Regions from separate parts of the Georgenia sp. TF02-10 genome, predicted to be linked through region 2. Evidence: riboswitches for the same ligand, from Rfam matches in the RefSeq annotation. Region 2 holds a riboswitch; each other region holds the start of a gene.
What was found. A riboswitch is a leader RNA that binds a small molecule or an ion and turns the genes downstream of it on or off. The one in region 2 is predicted to bind thiamine pyrophosphate.

Region 1 (2,252 bases), 120 kb from region 2:
CCGGGAGGTCCGCCTGCCCCACGTGCACCCCGGCGACCGGGGCACCCGCGGCTCGGGCGGCGAGGAACACGTCCACCCGGTCGTTGACGAGGATGGCCACCGGCGGCGGGACGACGTCGGCCACGCGCAGCACCGTGTCGAGGAACGCCCGCGCGGGGGCATCCTTCTCCCGCACCTGCACCGCCGTCACCCCGCCGTCGACCGCGGCGCGCACCAGCTCGACCACGTCGTGACCGGCCGCCGCGGCGAGGCGGGAGTCCGTCACCAGGTACAGCGACAGGTCGGTGCTCACGAGATCGCCGCCCGGTCGCGGACCGCGTCCGCGTCGACGGCGGCGAGCGCGTCGAGGAACGCGACGCCGAAGCTCCCGGGACCGGTCGCGCGGGCCGCGGCGAGCTCGGCGGCGACCGTGTAGACGGTGACCGCGGCGACCGTGGTGGCGAACCTGTCCGCGTCGACGGCGGCGAAGGCGGCCATCACCGCGCCGAGGGCGCACCCGCCGCCGGTGATCCGCGTGAGCAGCGCGTCGCCGTTGGCGATCCGGACCAGGTCCCGCCCGTCGGTGACGACGTCGACCGGCCCGGAGATCGCGACGACTCCCCCGGTGGTCTGCGCGAGCGAGCGGGCGGGCGCCACGGCTGCGTCCACGCCGTCGGACGCGTCGACGCCGCGGCCGCCCGCACCCGAGCCGGTCACCGCGATGATCTCGGACGCGTTGCCCCGCACCACGGTGGGGCACAGGTCCCGCAGGGTGTGGCCGAGCGGCGTGCGGACGGGCAGCGAGCCGACCGCGACCGGGTCGAGCACCCACGGCGTCCCCGCCTCGTTCGCCGCCGTCACCGCCTCGAGCATCGCCTCCCGCTCCTCGGCGGCCGGGGTCCCCAGGTTCACGAGCAGCCCCGAGGCGACCCGCGCGAACGGGCCGGCCTCCCCCGGGATGTCCACCATCGCGGCCGCGGCCCCGAGCGCGAGCAGCGCGTTGGCGGTGAAGTTCATCACCACGCCGTTGGTGATGGAGTGCACGAGGGGCGCCTGGGCGCGCACCCCGTCCAGCGCCGAGCAGGTGAAGTCGATGAGGTCTTCTGGCGTGCGCGTCATGCGCGACATCCCTTCGCTAGTACGAACTAGATCAGGTTCGACGGGTGTGATCTCAGCCCCGCGGGGCACCCCGTGTCGGTGGTCGTCGCCCACGCTACCCGCTATTCCCGGCCGGGGCGGGCACGCCGTCACGCCCGCTGGCGGGGACGTTGGCGACGCCGAGGAGGTCCTGGCTGACCTGCCGGGCAACACATGGGGACCGGGTGTAACCGCTCGTGCACCCCTGACAGGGGTTACCGTTCTTGCACATCCAGCCAATGTGCACGTACGATCACCTGCATGGCCGACATCGCGTTCACCACACCCGCCCAGATCGGGGCGGCGATCCGCGGCGCCCGCACGCGCGAGGGACTCACCCAGAACCAGCTCGCCGAGCGCGCCGGCGTCAGTCGCCGATGGCTCATCACGCTCGAGCGCGGGCAGGGGCAACGGGCCGAGCTCGGCAAGGTCCTCGACACCCTCGACGCGCTCGGTCTGGACCTCACCGTCACACCGCAGCGTCGCAACAGCGAGCTCTCCGACCTCCTGGAGGACCTGTGAGCAGCCGCTACCTGGCCGTGCTGCTGTACGGACAGCACGTTGCAGGTCTCGAGCAGACCCGAGGCGGCCAGCACGTGCTGCGCTGCCGCGACGTGCATGCCGCGGCCTGAGCTGCCGCAGAGAGGGACCGCACCCCAACGCGGGTGCGGTCCCTCTCGGGGTCGTCTTCGCTAGGCGCTCTTGCGCGCCCGCCGCTTGCGCTCCGAGCGCGTCATCCGCCTGGGCTTCGCCTCAAAATCCCCCGTGACGTCGCTGCCGAAGTCCTTCCCGAACCTCTCCTCGAAACGCCGGCGGAGGATCGCCACCAGCTCGCGCTCCTCGGGAGTGATCGGGTCGGCCTCGCCTGCGGCGATCGCTCGGGCGAAGGCGCTCGGCCACTTCTTCTCCGTCACGACCACCACCTCCTCCGCTCATTCTTCGCTGTCGGACTGCTGCTGTCTACGTCATCGTCGCCTACGACGGCTTCCGTCACGGCGACCACCATCTCTGCCTCGACCGCAGTGGCTTCGCCGGCCAGAGCGATGAGCGCCCGCAGCGCGATCACTCGATCGATCTCCTTCTTGGACCGGGCCAGGTTCATCGCCCACTCCGCTCGGTCCCACCACTCCTGACGC
Region 2 (2,252 bases):
GCGCGAGCGCGGCTACGAGGACGGCCTGCCCGGCGGGCCGGCCGAGGAGGAGGAGCGGACGGGCGTCGCCGGCCGGGCTCCCGGGGCCGGGCCGGTCGACGGCGGGACGCCCCGCGGGGGGCCGGTCGACGGCGGCGGGGCGCCGCGGGCCGAGCCGGCCGACGGCGGCCCGGTACCGCGGGCCGAGCCGCCGAGCACCGGGCCGACCGCGAGGCCGGCCACCGAGGGGGAGCGATGACCTGGGCCACGGCGGCCGAGGCCGCGGGCACCGCCCTGCTCGTGCTCGGGGCGACCCTGACGCTCGTCGCCGCGATCTCGGTGAGCTTCTTCCGGGACCTGCTCTCCCGGATGCACGCCGCGGCCAAGCCCCAGGTGCTGGGGCTGACGCTGATGATGGCCGGCCTCGCCCTGGTGGTGCAGGACTCGGTGGTGGCCTGGACCCTGGTGCTCGTCGTCGCGTTCCAGTTCATCACCGCGCCGATCTCGGCCCACATGGTCGGCCGCGCTGGGTACCGGACCGGCAAGGTTGACCCGGACCACCTGGTGGTGGACGAGCTCACCGAGGACCTGGCCGCCGCCCAGCGGTCCGCCGAGGGCTTCGACGGCGACGGCCGCACCGCCCGGGACGCCGGCGGCAGCTCGGCCCCGGACGCCGACGGCGGCGCCGTCCGCGGGTGAGGCGGCGCCCGGCGCCCCGCCCGCCCGTACGTGCCGCATCGGCCGGCGGGTCGACCCCCGGCCCGGGTGCGTCGGCCCACCCCGCCGCCCCGCTGAGCAGGACCGCCGCCGTTCGGGCATGATCGACGGTGGGCAGTAACCACTACCGACGGAGATGCAATGGACATGGGCTGGAGGCTCATCAGCACCGGGGCGCTGCTGGCGGCCGGGGTGCTGACGAACAAGATCGTCGACGGCGGCTGGAAGGCCATCACCGGGCACGAGCCCCCGACCGACGAGGACGACCCCGACGTCGGCGCGTGGCAGGTCATCGTCTTCGCCGCGGTCTCCGGTGCGCTGCTGGGCCTGGCCCGGCACTACGCCCTGAAGGGCGCCGCCAAGGTCTACCCCGCCGAGAAGCGGGTCGACAAGCACTGAGGTCGCTCCGGCCCTGGTAGGCTCGCCGGCGAAACGACAGGGGAGCGCCGCGAGGCGCTGAGAGTGCGGCAACGCAGACCCTCGAACCTGCCCGGTTAGCACCGGCGAAGGAAGTCGGGATATCTCTCCAGGCACCCCGGGCACGCCCGCCGTGCCCGGGGTGCAGCCCCTCCCCGCCAGGAGGAGCCATGACCACCACCAGCGACCGCTCGGCCGCCCGCACCAGCCACCGCTCAACCGCCCGCACCCGCCGTCGGCGCACCGCCCTCGCCGCGCTCGCCGCCACCGCCGTGCTCGGCGCGTGCAGCCTCACCGGCGGGGGCGGCGACGACGGCGACACCCCCGGCGGCACCGGTGACGGCACCGGCACCGCCGCGGGCGGGGAGCTCACGGTCGTCACCCACGACTCGTTCAGCGTCAGCCAGGACCTCCTCGACCAGTTCGAGGCGGACACCGGCTACCGGCTCACCATGGTCGCCCCCGGCGACGGCGGGGCGCTGGTCAACCAGCTCGTGCTGACCAAGGACTCCCCCCTCGGCGACGTCGTCTACGGCATCGACAACAGCTTCGCCGCCCGCGCCATCGACGCCGGCGTGCTTGACCCCTACACCCCGGCCGACGCCCCCGCCGGGGTGGCCGAGAACGCCGTCGACGACGAGGGCCACCTCACCGCGGTGGACCGGGGGGACGTGTGCGTCAACGTCGACCACGCCTGGTTCGCCGACCGCGGCATCCCCGAGCCCCGCACCCTGGCGGACCTCACCGACCCGGCCTACCGGGACCTGCTCGTCGTCACCAACCCGGCCACCTCCTCGCCCGGCCTGGCCTTCCTGCTCGCCACCATCGGTGCGTTCGGCACCGACGGGTGGCAGCAGTACTGGACGGACCTGGCCGCCAACGGGGTGCGGGTGGCCGAGGGCTGGTCGGACGCCTACTACGTGGACTTCTCCGGCTCCGAGGGCGCCGGCCCCCGCCCGCTGGTCGTCTCCTACTCCTCCTCCCCGGCGGCGGAGGTGCCCGAGGACGACGCGGAGCCGCGCACCGGCGCGCTGCTCGACACCTGCTTCCGGCAGGTGGAGTACGCCGGCGTCATCGCCGGGGCGGCCAACCCCGAGGGCGCACGCGCCTTCGTCGACTTCCTGCTCTCCGACCCCGTC
Region 3 (2,252 bases), 530 kb from region 2:
CGAAGTTGTCGACGACCCCGGTGCGGGCGAGGGCGTCGACGACGACCTTGGCGAGCAGCCCGCCGAGGACGATCCCGGAGAGGCACTGCACGGCCAGGCGCAGGGCGAAGATCTCCTGCCCGTACCAGCCGGAGCGGAACGCCGAGTAGAAGAACACCAGGCCCGCGCCGAGCAGGCCGGCGACGGCGAACACGGCCCACCCGAACCGGCGGTACCGGGTCAGCGCGAACGGCAGCTCGCTGCCGGCGCCCTGGATCGCGGCGGCGATCATCAGGGTGGGCCCGACCGGTGAGCCGAGGAAGACGACCTCGACGACCGAGGCGATGACCTCCGCGGCGATGCCGGCGAACGGCCGGCGGATGATCGCCACGGCGATGGGGGCGACGAGCAGCCACCCGCCGAAGAGGACGTGCTGGGCCAGGTCCCCGGCCGGGCCCATGAGGATGCTCAGCCCGTTCCAGGCCTGCACGAGGGCCCAGTAGGCGAACCCGAAGACGACGCCGAGGACGACCATGAGGACCAGGTCCGCCATGGCCCAGCCGGGGCGGCGGGTGGCGGGCGGGGTGTGCGGCGCGGCCATCTCCGCCGCCCTCAGGCGCCGGCCGCCGTCGGCGAGCCGACGGAGACGGTCAGGTGGCTGACGACGTGCGGGACGACCGCGCCGACCTGGGCCCACGCGTCGACGGCGGTGGCCAGGACGTCGGCGACGTCCCCGGTGAGCCGGGTGGCGTAGTGCGCCGGGCTGCTCGCGGTGCCCCGGGCCGTCGCCGCCCGGATGGCGGCCTCGATGTGGGCCATGTGGTCCCCGGCATCGGTGCCGCCGTCGAGCAGCGGGTAGAGCGACCACTGGGCCGCCGCCCGGATCCCGGTCGGCTCGACCTGCACCGGTGCGGGACGGGGCAGCCCGGTCACGGCGAGGTCGCAGGCCACCTCACCGGGGCAGCCGCGGGAGAACAGCACGTGGGCCACCACGTGCCCGCCGCCGGAGCGGCGGTGGGCCGCCGCGACGACGGCGGTGAGGTAGTCGACGAGACGCTGCTCGGCCGGTTCGGTGCGGGCGCCGACGTAGGTGCTCACCTCGTCGGTGTCCAGGACGAGGCCCTCGGTGCGGCCGGCGGCCGCGGCGTCGGCCAGGGCCCCGCCGATGACCTCGACGAAGGCGTCGGTGTGCGGGTGGACGCTGAACCGCATGCCGATGCCGAGCTGCTCGGGCGTGGCGCCGGCGGCGGTGCGGTCGTCGGTCTTGGTGCTCATCACGGTCCCTCTCTCGGGCCCGCGGGTACTGCGAGACCCGCCGACGCGCCACGCGTCGGGCGGGTGCCCTGCTCCCTACGCCGGTACGAACCGGATCAGGTAAACGGGTCTGCGGACTCTCCGCACTCTCAGCGCGCTGGGCGCTCCCCGGGGGTGCTGCGACCGTACCACCAGGTCCCGCCGGCGCCTGCGCCGTCGCATGCGGACGACGGCGGTGCGGTGCTGGTCAGCGGTCGACGCGGGCCCCGCCGCCGGCGGCGAGCTTGAGGACCTCGGCCTTGGTGGCCATGGTCGTGTCGCCCGGGGTGGTCATGGCCAGGGCGCCGTGGGCGGCGCCGTACTCCACGGCGGTGGCCAGCGGCTGGCCGTCGAGCAGGCCGTAGATGAGGCCGGAGGCGAATGAGTCGCCCCCGCCGACCCGGTCCATGATCTCCAGGTCCTTCCGGTGGGTCGCCTGGACCACGCCGGTGGCCGGAGACCAGGCGATCGCGCCCCAGTCGTTGCGGGAGGCGGAGCGCACGGTGCGGATCGTGTTGCCGATGACCTTGAAGTTCGGGTAGGCGGCGGCCACCTTGTCGATCATGGCGGCGAACTTCTCGACCTCGAGGGTGGAGAGGTTCTCGTCGACCCCCTCGACCTCGAAGCCGAGGGCGGCGGTGAAGTCCTCCTCGTTGCCGATCATGACGTCGATGTGCTCGGCGATCGCCTTGTTGACCTCCTGGGCCCTGGCCTGCCCGCCGATCGACTTCCACAGCGAGGGCCGGTAGTTCAGGTCGTAGGAGACGACGGTGCCGTGCTTCTTCGCGGCGGTCACCGCCGCGAGCACCGTCTGGGCCGACGTCGGCGACAGCGCGGCGTAGATCCCGCCGGTGTGCAGCCAGCGCACCCCGAGGTCGCCGAAGAGGTGGTCCCAGTCGACGTCGTCCGGGCCGAGCTGGGCGGCGGCGGTGTGCCCCCGGTCGGAGACCCCCACCGCGCCGCGCACCCCGAACCCGCGC

Region 1: another riboswitch for thiamine pyrophosphate. It lies ahead of thiM (hydroxyethylthiazole kinase); the one in region 2 lies ahead of MF406_RS17620 (thiamine ABC transporter substrate binding subunit).
Region 3: another riboswitch for thiamine pyrophosphate. It lies ahead of MF406_RS02015 (Ykof family thiamine-binding protein); the one in region 2 lies ahead of MF406_RS17620 (thiamine ABC transporter substrate binding subunit).

The regions. Positions count from the first base shown of each region.
Region 1 covers NZ_CP094289.1:3,745,423-3,747,674, forward strand. Annotated here, with positions in the region: gene thiE (thiamine phosphate synthase) at 1-292, opposite strand, end outside; gene thiM (hydroxyethylthiazole kinase) at 289-1,098, opposite strand; TPP riboswitch at 1,090-1,181, opposite strand; gene MF406_RS17095 (helix-turn-helix domain-containing protein) at 1,378-1,638, shown strand; gene MF406_RS17100 (hypothetical protein) at 1,809-2,030, opposite strand; gene MF406_RS17105 (hypothetical protein) at 2,027-2,252, opposite strand, start outside.
Region 2 covers NZ_CP094289.1:3,867,830-3,870,081, reverse strand. Annotated here, with positions in the region: gene MF406_RS17635 (monovalent cation/H+ antiporter complex subunit F) at 1-238, shown strand, start outside; gene mnhG (monovalent cation/H(+) antiporter subunit G) at 235-678, shown strand; gene MF406_RS17625 (DUF4235 domain-containing protein) at 838-1,095, shown strand; TPP riboswitch at 1,124-1,225, shown strand; gene MF406_RS17620 (thiamine ABC transporter substrate binding subunit) at 1,284-2,252, shown strand, end outside.
Region 3 covers NZ_CP094289.1:440,689-442,940, reverse strand. Annotated here, with positions in the region: gene MF406_RS02020 (ECF transporter S component) at 1-580, opposite strand, end outside; gene MF406_RS02015 (Ykof family thiamine-binding protein) at 592-1,254, opposite strand; TPP riboswitch at 1,308-1,414, opposite strand; gene MF406_RS02010 (sugar kinase) at 1,481-2,252, opposite strand, start outside.